Posidoniimonas corsicana: one gene and its partner. The protein of the gene in region 1 interacts with the protein of each later gene in a pairwise test. Links are inferred from orthologs where the notes say so. Each region holds a gene or a part of one and is shown on either strand. Other genes may lie near its edges.

Region 1 (6,217 bases):
TAGCACTCGCAGGGGATCGTGTAGCCCGGGCCGCCGGTGCCGGTCCCGGTGGGGTCGCCGCCCTGGGCCATGAAGTGCGGCAGCACGCGGTGAAAAACCACCCCGTTGTAGAAGCCGTCTTTTACGAGGGAGACGATGTTGGCGGTGGCCTGCGGCGCCTGATTCTCGAACAGCTCGATCTCGATGTCGCCGGCGGTGGTCTCGAACTTGATGCGTGGCAGGTCGTTGGCCGCGGCCTCGGCGTCACGCAGGGCCTTCTCTTCTTTCCACAAACCGCGGTACTGCTGAAGCATCGCCGGGTTGCTGTAGTCACTCGCCATGCCCGCCAGCGTGTCCCCCAGCACGCTGGGGTCCTCCTTCCGTTCGGCCGCCAGCTTGGCGTACTTCTCGGCGAGGTCGTACTCGTTGCAGCAGAACGCGGCGACCACCCCCATCGAGGCGATGCCCTGGGACTTGTTGCCGTTTTCCAGCAGCGGCTTGAGGATGGTGAGCGCGCGTTCGAACTGGTCGCCGCCTTGGGAGTTGGGGCCGGACCCCTTCAGGTTGTGCGAGGCGGCGCCAACCAGCAGGCCGGTGATTTCCTCGTCCTGCTCCGGAGCGGCTAGGTAGACCTTGAGTGCCTCGTCGACCATTTTGTTCACTTTCGGTTTGGCGGACTTCACCAGCTGCGTCGCCTTGGTGTTGAGCTGATCACGCTCCGCGGCGTTGGCGGTCTGGTACTTGATGCGGAGGTCTTCAAACTGCCGCATGAAGTCCTTGTAGTCCGCGAAGGCCTGGTCAAACGCGGCGCGGTTGACCTGCGAGGCGGGCTCCTGCTGGGCGAGCAGGGGGGCGGTGGTGAGGCTCAGGGCTATCGCCAGGGCGATTCGCGGCATCCGCATGACAGGTTGCTCCTGCTTCTAAGTTCTGTTCCGATGGGAAGCCCGGCGAAGCCGGCCCCGGGGCTCGTTTCCGTACGAGCCGCACAGCATAACAGTTCCCCACCGGTCGCTAAACCTTCCGCACATGCCACGCCGCCGCCCGAAGTCCGAACCCCGCCCCGCCAGCAACGCTCGGGCGTCCGCAAACGGGGGGGAGGAAGGGCCGCCCGAACCGCTGCGGATCATCGGCGGGCGGTTCCGTGGCAGCAAGCTGGCGTACGAGGCGCTAACCCAGGACGGGGCGAAGGTGACGCGGCCCATGAAGCACCGCGTCCGCGAGTCGATCTTCAACCTGGTTGGGCTGAGGGCGGGCGGGAAGCACGCGCTGGACCTATTCGCCGGCACCGGCGCGCTGGGACTCGAAGCCCTCAGCCGGGGGGCGGTCCTTGCGACGCTGATCGAGCGGCACATTCCGACCGCTGAGGTGGTGCGTCAGAACATCAATTCGCTGGGGGTGGCGGACGTGTGCGTCCTCAAGACCACCAGCGCGTTCCTGTGGATCCGACGAGACCTCCCTGCTTTCGACACCCAGAACCCCTGGTTAGTGTTCGTAAGCCCTCCGTACAGCTTCTTTGTTGAGCGGACGGATCAGATGCTTGCTATGATCGAAGCCCTGACGCACGCGGCGCCGCCGGAGAGCCTGATCGTGGTCGAGGCGGACGAGCGGTTCGACTTCGGCCTGCTTCCTGGCGGGGTCCGCCCCGATCGCAACTCGCCGGGTTGGGACGTCCGAGAGTACGCGCCGGCGGTCGTCGGCGTGCTGGAGGTGTGACGCTCTTCTCCCGCTAGACTCAAGCATCCTTTTCGACGAGGCGACCATGTTCCGGACCCAGTGCCTGTTGGCGATTGCCGTGATGACCGCAGCGAACCTCTCACCTAACTGCCTGGGCGCCGATCCCAATTACGAAACGCCACTCATCAACGGCGACAGCGGCTTTGAGGAAACGCGTGTTGAGCGTGGTTCGGGCGAGCGGTCCGACCTGTGGATCGGCGGCGTGCGCGACTCGACGCTGCAGGTCTTCCTTCCCGAGGGCAAGCCAACGGCGGCGGTTGTGGTCTGCCCTGGCGGTGGGTACGGGGGGCTTTCGTTCGTCAAAGAGGGGACGTTTATCGCCGAGTGGTTCTGCGAGCGGGGGGTGGCCGCGGCGGTGCTGAAGTACCGCGTGGGCGGAGGCGGCAACCGGCACCCGGCGCCGCTCAACGACGCTCAGGCCGCGCTTCAGCACCTCCGCCAGCAGGCCGGCAAGCACGGCTACCCGGCTGACAAGATTGGTGTGATGGGTTTCTCTGCCGGTGGGCACCTGGCGGCGACCGCCGCGACCCAGTTCGCCGACGGTACGCCTGTGGAAGGGGACTCACCCGTCAGCAGCCGACCAGACTTCGCCGTCTTGGGGTACCCGGTGGTGACAATGGGCCCGGCAACGCACCGCGGGTCGCGCAACAATCTGCTGGGCGAAGTCTCGGACGAGGAGGCCGCGAAAATGTCGGCCGAGCGAAACGTCACCGACCAGACGCCGCCCACGTTTATCTTCCACGCCCAGGACGACCGAGCAGTGCCCGTTGAAAACGCGATCTTGTTCTATCAAGCGTGCACGAAGCACGGCGTGCCGGCCGAGATGCACCTGTTTGAGCGGGGCGGCCACGGATTCGGGATGTGGCGTGACAACGAGCCGGCCAACGCCTGGCCAACGCTGTTAGAGGCCTGGCTCAGGAGCCGTGGGCTGATCGAGTAGCCCTCTGGGGACTACGCTTCGACCTCGTTGTACAGCTCCAGCCACTGCTCCTCGTGACCCTCAAGTTCGGCGGTGAGGGAGGCGAGCCGCTGCTGCAGCTCGGTCGCGGTGGCGGCGTCGGTCGCGGAGAGCATCTGCTCGTTGATCGCCTTCTTCTCGTCGTCCAGCTTTGCGATCTTGCGTTCCAGGCTCTTGAGCTTCTTCTGCGCGTCTCGGTCCGCCCGGCCCTGCGACTTGGCGGGACCCGCGGGGGCGTCGTCCGTGGGGTGGCGGGCCGACTCGTCACGCAGGCCCTGGTCGATCTCCTGCTGAACGCGGTAGACGTAGTCGTCGTAACTGGCGGGGTAGCTTACCACGCGGCCGCCGCCCACCTCGATCACATCGGTCGCGGTGCTGCGCATAAAGTACCGGTCGTGGCTGGTGAAGATCACCGTGCCCTCGTACCGCTTGAGCGCGTCGGACAGGGCTTCGATGGTCTCGACGTCCAGGTGGTTGCCCGGCTCGTCGAGCACCAGGATGTTGTGCTGCTCGAGCAGCAGGCCGGCCAGCACCAGCCGCGCGCGCTCGCCGCCGCTCAGCACCTTGATCTTCTTCTCGGCCAGCTCGCCGGAGAATAAGAAGCTGCCGGCCACGCTCTTGATCTGCAGCGTGGTCGTGCCGGGCGCCGCCTGGTACTCCAGGTACTCGAGCACGCTGAGCTTGGGGTTCAAAGTGGTGTAGACGTGCTGCGCATACACGCCGAGCTGGCAGCCGTGGCCCCAGCGGAGCTCGCCGGACTTGGGCTTGAGCGACTCGCACAGCGTGCGGAGGAAGGTGGTCTTGCCCTGACCGTTGTCGCCGACGATGCCGGTGCGCGTCCCGTGCTCAATCTCCAGCCGGATGTCGTCCGCGACGGTGCGGTCGTCGTAGCCGATCGCCAGGTCCTCCACCCGCACCGCCGGACCCTTGCGGGGCTCGACCCGGGGGAAGCTGAAGTGGACCTTGGCCTCCTCGCCGGCCACCTCGATCATCTCCAGCCGCTCCAGTTGCTTCGCCTTGCTGCGGGCCTGGCTGGCGGTGTTGGCGTTGGCGCGGTTCTCCGCGATGAACTTTTCAAGCTGCTTGCGTTTGGTCGCGGTGGCCGCGTTCTTGCGTTGGTCGTGCTCGCGGCGCTCGTCGAGGTTCTGCAGGTAACCGTCGACGTCGCCCGGGAACATGGTGAGCTCGCCTCGCGATAGCTCCAGGGTGTGGGTGCAGGTCTTGTTCAGGAACGACCGGTCGTGCGACACCACGAGCACACCTGCTTTGAAGTCGCGGAGAAAGTGCTCGAGCAGCATCTGGGTACGGACGTCCAGAAAGTTGGTCGGCTCGTCGAGGACCAGCAGGTTGGGGTCGTGCAGCAGGAGGGCCGCCAGCTTAACGCGGGTCTGCCAGCCGCCGGACAGCTCCCGCACCGGCCGACTGAGCATGTCGTCGGACAGGGCGAAACGCCACGCGACTTGGCCGCACCGCCAGTCGGGCTGCCCGCTGTCACGCATCAAGAAGTCCATCACCGTCTCGCCCGGTTCGAACGGGTCGTGCTGCCGCAGGTAACCGAGCCGCAACTTCTTGGAGCGGACCACCTCACCGGCGTCCAGGTCCTCTTCGCCCAGCAGGATCCGGCACAGAGTTGACTTGCCAGCGCCGTTGCGGCCGATCAGGCCGACCTTCTGGTCGTCCGCCAGGGCGCAGCTTGCCTCGTCGAGCAGGACCTGGTGGCCGTACCGTTTGTGGGCGTTCTGGAGCGAGAGGACGACAGGCATAGCGGATCGAAGCGGAGGAAGCCGGGGTGAGGGGCGGCGGACGGGCTTTAGGCGTCGGCCGGGGGGGCGTCGTTGCTGCGCGGGCGGAGGGCGGCCAGCAACAGGACCACGGTACCCAACAAGCACCCCAGCGCGAACCAGTCGCCGTGGCGGCTGTAGAAGCTCTCCCGTGGATCGAGCGGCACGCTGTCGACGATCACGTCCTCCACCATCCGTTCGCTCACGCGACGCACGCGGCCGGCGCCGTCGATCACCGCCGAGAGGCCGGTGTTGGCGGCGATGACCATCGGCGTGCGGTTCTCGACCGCGCGGAACTGGCCCACCGCGAGGTGGAGGTCGAGCTCCGTTGCGCCCCAGAACCAGGCGTCGTTGGTGATGTTGACCAGCACGTCGGGCCGCTGGCCCTGTTCGCTCAGCGTTGCGACCTGGCGGCGGATGACATGCGGGATGACGGTCTCGTAGCAAATGTTGGGCGCAAGCAGGAACTCTCCCCCGGCGGTCTGGATCGGCATCGCAACCGGCCCCTCGCCTTCGCCCAGGCCGCCAGACATCGGGGTCAGGAAGTACAGCGCCGGCATGTTCTTGGCGAAGGGGATGTACTCACCGAAGGGCACACGGTGGGTCTTGTCGTAGAAGCTGAGCAGTTGGCCGTCCGCGTCCACAAGCACGGCCGTGTTGTAGCCCGTCTGGGCAAACCCCGATTCCTCGTCCTCCGACGCGACCATGTCGAACCTGTCGGCGCCAAGCAGGAACGCCGCGCCCTGCTCCGCCGAGAGCCCGGAGAACCACTGGTCTGCTCCGATGCCGAACCGCCGCAGGGCCTCTGGCAGCTGATCGGTCGGTTTGACTTGGTTGCCAAGCGTCACGACCGGCGCGCGGAACATGCTCTCGGGCCAGATGTAGAGGTCCGGCCGCAACCCGATCTCGGCGGCTTCTTCGGCCGCCTGACGGGTCAGCCGGAGCTGCGCGTCGAGGATGGTTTGGTTGCGGCTGGGGTCGGGGTCCCAGGTGGCGAGCGTGGCGCCCTGGATCAAACCGACGACCGGGCCCGCCGCGGGGTTGGAGGCTTCCAGCAGACGCACCTGACCGTAGTAGAGCACTGCGACCACCGTGGCGGCGGCGGTGGTCGCTGCCGCGAACCGGCGTCCTCTATTGGCGTCCCGCTGGAGCAGCGGCGCCAAGCAGGACGCGGTCAGAGTCAGTACAAACGACACGCCATAGGCCCCGGTCAGGTCGCTGATCTGCATGACGATCGGTGAGCCGGCCTGGGTGTGCGACAGAGCGCCCATCAGGAAGCCCGTGAAGAGGTGCGCCTGCACCCACTCCAGCCCGGCGTACACAAGCGGCGCCGCCACCCAAACCGGCGCTGCTCGGATCGCCCGGCGGGTGAGCGCCACGAACGCCAGCGGGTAGACCGCCAAGTACCCGGCCAGCAGCGGCCACCCGATCGGCGTCAGGGGGTGGGGCAGGCAGATCCAGTAGAGCGTCAGCAGCCAGTACGCCCAGCCTCCCAGCCAGACCTGCACCCAGCCCATGCGGCGCAGCGGTGCGTCGCGCATCGCCAACCAGACCCAGGGCGTGACAGCGAACCACCCGGCCAGCCCGAGCGGCGCCCAGGGCAAGCCGATGAGTCGAGCCGTGCCGGGTTGAGCAAGCCACAGCAGCAGGCTACCGAGCAGCATCGTTGCGAACGGCGAGCGCAGTAGGCGAGCGCCCAACGACAGGCGTCGGGCATCGTCGCTGGAAGGGGCGGGGGTGAGCGTGTCGACGGCGGGCGGCATCC
Region 2 (6,519 bases), 3.4 Mb from region 1 along the record:
GGGCGCCTCGATGTTGAACACGGGTGAAGCAACGTCCCCTCCATCGACCAGAGCCGTCTGAGCAATAGTGACAACGTCCAGTCCGCTGTGGACGCCGTCGTTGAACTCCACCGACGCGTCGAATCGGACGGTCGTGCCCGAGCCCACCGAGAAGGACAACCCGGCCCCTACGAACCTCGTCTTGGCAAAGATCGTGTGCGTCGACGGCCCGGGAGCGACGACGCCTCCGGTTACGTCAAGGTCGACGCCCCTGATGGCGGCTCCCTCGCCCTTGACGCCGGAGATCAACCGTAGCATGTCCGCCAGGAACCACTGATCGTCGGCCACGTCGACATTCAGCAGCCCACCGTGGATCGACAGGTACCCGTTGTAGACGTTGTGCGACGGGTTGAGGCTGCCAGCAGTGAGGTGGAACTCGCGGCCGTTCTCAACAGTGAAGGACGAGTCGTTCAAAGGGCCATCCCAGTCGAACACGCTGGTAGTGGAGATCGTCTGGTCGGCGGTGACAAAGGCGTCGCCAGCCTGCTCCACAATTCCAGAGGCGTCAATCAAGCCGCCGTCGTAGTAGGTCTCTCCCCAGACGACGAGCGTAGACCCCGCGGTGACGTCCGTTGTTGACGTCGACCGGAAGGTGGTGGTCCCCAGCAGGTTGGCGACCCCGCTAACGTTGACTAGACCCTGCAGGTCCATGCCGGCGTCGACGTAGGCGATGCCGGCGCGGAAGTCGAGTCGCCTGCTAGATAAAGGACAACGTCGGAGCCATCGAGTACCGACGTGGTTGAGCTCCCGGTAGAGCCGTCCGAGTCGAAAGTGCCGACTTCGACTATGCGATGGGGGCGGGAGTGTTATACGCCGCTCGGAGAGGCAAAACCCTACACACCAGCTGGCAGACCGAAGGTGTCTCGCGCTAGCTGTACGATAACGCCCGGAGCTCACAAGGCGAGTCCCCTAGCCAGCGCGGACTCCCGTTGCGATTTCATGAGCCGAGTGGCCAGGAGCCCGGGCGACGCCAAGTTGGCGCCGGTGGGCGGCCAGATGCCCCTCGTAAGAGGGAGTCTTGAATGAGGCGTCTGTGATGGATACCCGACCGGCACGGGCGGCACGCGCAGGACGGCCGCAGGCGGAGCAATCGATCCGAACTCAACGACCTACACTTCGATCAGCATCCTTGCGGGATCCTCGATTGCCTCTTTGATCCGGCGGAGGAAGGTGACCGATTCGCGGCCGTCGACGATGCGGTGATCATAGGTCAAGGCGACGTACATCATCGGCCGGATGATCACCTCGCCGTTGCGGGCGATCGGCCGGTCCTCGATGGCGTGCATGCCGAGCACCCCGCTCTGGGGCGGGTTCACAATCGGGGTCGACAGCAGCGAGCCGTACACCCCGCCGTTGGAGATGGTGAAGGTGCCGCCGGTGAGTTCGTCGGGCGAGAGATCCCCCGAATTCGCCCGATTGGCGAAGTCGCCGATGGCGTGCTCAATCTGGGCGAAGCTGAGCCGTTCGGCGTGCCGAATCACTGGGACGACGAGCCCCTTCTCGCCCCCGATTGCAACACCGATGTGGTGGTAGTTGCGGTAGGCAATCTCGTCGCCGCGGATCTCGGCGTTGAGTTCGGGGATTAGCTTCAGTGCATCCACAAGCGCTTTGACGAAGAAGGACATGTAACCCAGCTTGACCCCGTGCTTGTGCTGGAACCGCTCGCCGTGGGCCTTGCGGAGGTCCTTCACCGCGGACATGTCGATCTCGTTGAAGGTGGTCAGCAGTGCGGCCTGATGCTGGGCCTGCACCAGCCGGTCGGCAATTCTCCGCCGGATGGGACTCATCCGCACGAGCTCCTCTCGGGCGGCCTGTTGCAGCGGACGGTGGTCCTCTGGGCCGGGCGGGTTGCGCGGGCGGTCGTCTCCAGCCGGCCGGTGGTTCTCGTGCTCCTTCACCCACTGCCGAACATCTTCTCCCCGGATGCGCGGCCCCGAAGCCTCGATGTCTTCTAGTTCGAGGCCGTGCCGACGCAGCTCGCGACGCGCCGATGGCGTGGCGAACGCCTTGGCCGTCGCCCCCTCCTTGGATGGCGGCGCCGGTGCTTCAGCGCTGGGGCCTTCGCCTTTCTCCGTTTCATGATTGGCGGGCGCCGCCTCCCGGTCGTCACGCTCCTCCCCCTCAGTCGCGCTGGGACCTTGCTCGCTATCTCCGTCCTCCCTCCCCTCTTCCAAATAGCCTACGACCTCGCCGACGCCGACCGACTCGCCCTCCTGCTTGAGGATCTTAGTGAGCACTCCGGCCCGCGGCGCAGGGAGTTCGAGCGATGCCTTCTCGGATTCAAGCTCGACCAGCCCCTCGTCCGCCTGCACGGAGTCGCCTTCCTTGTGAAGCCACGCCCCAATCTGGACCTCGCGGATCGATTCGCCCACTTCGGGGATTCTGAGTTCAATGCTCATCGCAGATCTAGGTGTTAAAGGCCTGTTCGATTAGTTCTTGCTGTTCGTCTTTGTGCGCGGCCGAGGAGCCGGTCGCGGGGCTCGCGGAGCTCTCGCGGGAGACGCACGAGAACGGAAATCGGTCAGCAATGCGATCACAGCACCGCTGCCTCCAGTACGGCCAGGCCCCCATGTTCTCGGGCTCCTCCTGAACCCAAACCACGCGGGCGCCGTCCTCATATGGGCGGAGCGTGTCGGCGAGCTGGGCGTCGCTGAGCGGGTAGAACTGCTCGACCCGCACGATCGCGACGTCGGAACGCCCGCGTTCTTCCCGCGCCTCCAACAGGTCGTAGGCCATCTTCCCGCTGGACATCAGGATCCGGGACGTCTCCGACGCGGCGGGCCGGTCGTCGGCCAGGATGGGGCGGAACCCGCCGCCGCTCAGCTCGTCCAGGCTCGACGCCATGCGTGGGTGACGCAGCAGGCTCTTGTGGGTCAGCACCACCAGGGGTTTCCGCCACGGACGCTCCACTTGACGGCGGAGCAGGTGGAAGTATTGGGCCGGCGTGGTCGGGCAGGCGACCTGGATGTTGTCTTCGGCGGCTAGAGTGAGGAACCGTTCGAGTCTCGCGCTTGAGTGCTCAGGCCCCTGCCCTTCAAAGCCGTGCGGCAGCAGCAGCACCAGGCCGCTTAGCCGCCGCCACTTGTCTTCCGCGCTGGAGATGAACTGATCAATGATCACCTGTCCGGCATTGGCGAAGTCGCCGAACTGAGCCTCCCACACCACCAGGGCGCCGGGGTAGTCGAGGGAGTAGCCGTACTCGAATCCCAGCGAGGCGCCCTCGCAGAGCGGGCTGTTGATGATCTGCACCTCGCCCTGTTGGTCGGCGAGGTTCGAGAAGATGTTGATCCGGCGTCCGTCCTCCGCGTCGTGGAGCAGCGCGTGGCGATGGCTGAACGTTCCTCGCCCCGAGTCTTGCCCCGACAGCCGCACCGGCGCCCCTTCGGTCGCGAGGGACGCGATAGCGAGCGATTCTGCGGTCGCCCAATCGACGGGCGCCTCCTGCTCGGCGATGAGTTTCCTTTGCTGGACGCTGCGTTGGAGCTTGGGGTGCAGGTGGAACCCGTCCGGGAACGTCGTGATCTTCTCTATCAGCTCCTTCAGTTGCCCGGCGTCAACGGCGGTTTCGCATTCGTCGTCATCCGCGGCGCCGCCGCGGTAGTCCTGCCAAACGCCGCCGAGGGGAGGCTCGTGCGGTTGGGCGGTCTTCTGCTGAGCAGCCTGGTAGTGCTCCTCGAGCTCAGCACGCGTCTGCTCGGCGTGCTGATCGGCCTCGGCGCGCGTCACAACGCCGGTTTCGACGAGCCGATCACGGTACGCGTCGTAGATCGAGTCGCGGCTCTCGACCGCGTCGTACATGACCGGCTGGGTGAAGGTTGGCTCGTCTGCCTCGTTGTGCCCCCAGCGGCGGTAGCAGTACAGGTCGACGACAACGTCGCGCTGGAAGCGGGCGCGGAACTCCATCGCCAGCCGCACGACGCTGGCCACGGCGAGGGGTTGGTCTCCATTGACGTGGAAGACCGGGATATCGTACGCCCTGGCGATGTCGGTGGCGTACTCGGTGGACCGACCCTCCGACGGCCCGGTGGTGAACCCCAGCTGGTTGTTGACAACCACGTGCAGCGTTCCGCCGGTGCGGTAGTCGTCGAGCCCGGTCAGGTTGAGGGTCTCCTGCACGATGCCCTCGCCGGCAAAGCCGGCGTCGCCATGGATTAGGACCGTCACGCCGCGTGTCCTATCGGCGTCGCCTACGCGATCCTGCTTCGCGCGGATCCGGCCCAAGGCGATCGGGTTAATGAACTCCAGGTGGCTCGGGTTGAAGCAAAGCGAGATGTGCACGTCGGCGCCGTTCGAGCCGGTCCACTCGCCGCTCGCGCCGAGGTGGTACTTGACGTCGCCACGTCCCCGCCACCAATCGGGGTGCTGGTCCTCGAACTCTCGGAAGATCTCCTCGGGGGGCTTGCCCACGATGTTCGCGAGCACATTCAGGCGGCCGCGGTGGGCCATGCCGATCACCACCTCCGCGACGCCGTGGCCCGCCGCGTTGTCGAGCGCCAGGTCGAGCAGCGTGATCAGCGTCTCGGCGCCTTCGAGGGAGAAAGTCTTGGACCCCAGGTACTTCTTGCGGACAAATCGCTCGAAAGTAACGGCGCGGCTCAGTTGCGTGAGGACCCGCCGCTGAAGCTCCGCCGGGGCGTCGGCTCCCTGCTGGTTCTCGATCCGATTCTGCAGCCACGCCCGCGCATCGGCGTCGCGCAGGTGGGAGTACTCGTAGCCTACCCATTGGCAGTAGGTATCGGTGAGCCGCTGCCGCAGCTCTCCCAGCTGGACGCTCGTGGGCGCCTGGCGGCCAGCGGTGGAGAGCAGAACGCTCTCGCTGTCGTCGTCGGTGCTCAGCCCGTACTCACCTAGCTGGAATAGGTCGCCGCCGCGCTCCGACAGCCCGAGCGGGTCGAGCTTGGCCGCGAGGTGCCCCCGGTCACGGTAGTCTGCGACCAGCCGGTCGACGCCATGCTGCAGCCGAGCGCTGCCGTGATCGCGTGCTGCGAGAACGGGGGGGTTAAAGATGCTGGTCGGTGGGAACGGCGGATGGTTAGAAACGGCCGTCCGGTTCCTTTGCACAAGCGTGTTTGATTCAGCTCCAGGCTCCGGCATGAGAGGCTCGGTGGTTCCTTGATGGCGGCGTACGCTTTTTGGGCGCTGCTGTCAGTTTGAGAATTGGGACGGGGCAGCAACGTGCCAAGACGCACCGCCGCTCCGCCATGGGCGACGAAGGAATTAGAACGTGAACTGTTGGTACAGCGAGGCAAACGCTATGCCGAGTCGGTAGCGACGGCGAACCTTCACTAGCTAAGGAGAGCTAGCGGTACACTTATGCCTAAACGCTTCAGCGTGGTCGCCATGCAACCAAGGTGGGCCGGTAGAAACCGGGCTCAATAGCGCCTATGCCCGATCATGAACGCGATTCGCAAAGAGCCCACCGCTCATCGCAGCTTGGGTAGGTAGAGCCTTGCGTTCTGATAGTACTTAGGGAGTCTGGACCGGAAAGGGCGTCCGCGGGCCTCGTACGGGGTGGCAGGTCCTGTTGGAACTGCATCCACCAAGCTTCCACAAGTTGGGGCGATTTGGCGGCTCAGTTCGAGCAGGCGTGCGTCGGTTGGTCCGGCAGGCGACCTGGCTGAGCGAGTCCGAATGCGGGAGCAGACGCAGTGCGAGTCGTACGGCGAGCGTGAGGTTTTCGGTCACGGAGGCACGCCCCTAATTGCGTTAGTCGGAAAGTCCCGTACAACCGCTTCATCACTCAGGCGGGGCGCTGGCGGTGCGGCCTAACCTAGCAAAGTCGGTGGGTCGTAAGTGGGAATCGAGAATAGGGTTAGGAGGGCTTGATGGAGGCCCGACTGGGGGGCATACTTAGGAGCTCTCCGAGTGGAGAGCTAAGACGATTGGGCCTCCGGCTTGTTGTGTCGCACGTCGGCGTTGCGAACCGTCGCAGGAGGCAAAATGTCCTTCCGACAGTAAGTTGCGTTTCGCGCCACTCTGTGAATACGGTCAGATAGCTCAGTTGGTAGAGCACGGCCCTGAAAAGGGATTCTGAGCACTCTGCTCAATCATGCCGAATACGCGTTATAGCCTGAAATAGTAGGCGCAAACGCATTCTCTCGTAGTTGCGAAATATGACGGAATCGGCCTAATTGTGCTGGTAGCGGTTGTGGCCACAACCGCTCGCTCGCGTCCACGGTGTGTCAGGTTACCACGTCCATCTTGACTGGCAACCTTCGGCGGAGGGGCATAGGAGCGCGTCGATTCCAATTCCGATGAGTGTCCGCATCGTTGATGCGGTGCGACCCGCGGCGGCGCCAAAGCAACGTGTCTGTTCGGGGGCAGAGAAGACGGATCGTTATTCAGAACACTTCCGTGGTGGAGCGTGTGGTCGGTGGTCACACTCGCGGTTGTCACGCTCGACTAGGCCGCTCTGCAGTCAACACCGACGGACTTGAGGCCGCACGACCGGTACAACCCGCGCCACCGACCGGGATCGCA

What was found.
Region 2: the proteins of abc-f (region 1) and KOR34_RS02560 interact in binary tests that used the Escherichia coli proteins (3 or more experiments, as listed by UniProt). The link is inferred for Posidoniimonas corsicana from one-to-one orthologs.

Annotation. Positions count from the first base shown.
Region 1 is NZ_SIHJ01000001.1:4,144,850-4,151,066, reverse strand. The notes cover bases 2,050-4,987. They hold abc-f (ribosomal protection-like ABC-F family protein), read right to left. Parts: upstream 4,435-4,987; coding sequence 2,665-4,434; downstream 2,050-2,664. Other genes in these bases: lnt (apolipoprotein N-acyltransferase), read right to left, coding at 4,482-4,987; KOR34_RS16035 (alpha/beta hydrolase), read left to right, coding at 2,050-2,653. Also shown: KOR34_RS26750 (peptidylprolyl isomerase), read right to left, coding at 1-881; KOR34_RS16040 (RsmD family RNA methyltransferase), read left to right, coding at 1,006-1,692; more of KOR34_RS16035, read left to right, coding at 1,739-2,049; more of lnt, read right to left, coding at 4,988-6,116. UniProt on the Escherichia coli protein: Genetic data indicate it may be involved in ribosome assembly or function.
Region 2 is NZ_SIHJ01000001.1:706,364-712,882, reverse strand. What follows is about bases 2,246-5,485. They hold KOR34_RS02560 (2-oxoglutarate dehydrogenase E1 component), read right to left. Parts: upstream 5,134-5,485; coding sequence 2,446-5,133; downstream 2,246-2,445. Other genes in these bases: odhB (2-oxoglutarate dehydrogenase complex dihydrolipoyllysine-residue succinyltransferase), read right to left, coding at 2,246-2,438. Outside these bases: KOR34_RS02570 (hypothetical protein), read right to left, coding at 1-690; more of odhB, read right to left, coding at 1,149-2,245. UniProt on the Escherichia coli protein: E1 component of the 2-oxoglutarate dehydrogenase (OGDH) complex which catalyzes the decarboxylation of 2-oxoglutarate, the first step in the conversion of 2-oxoglutarate to succinyl-CoA and CO(2).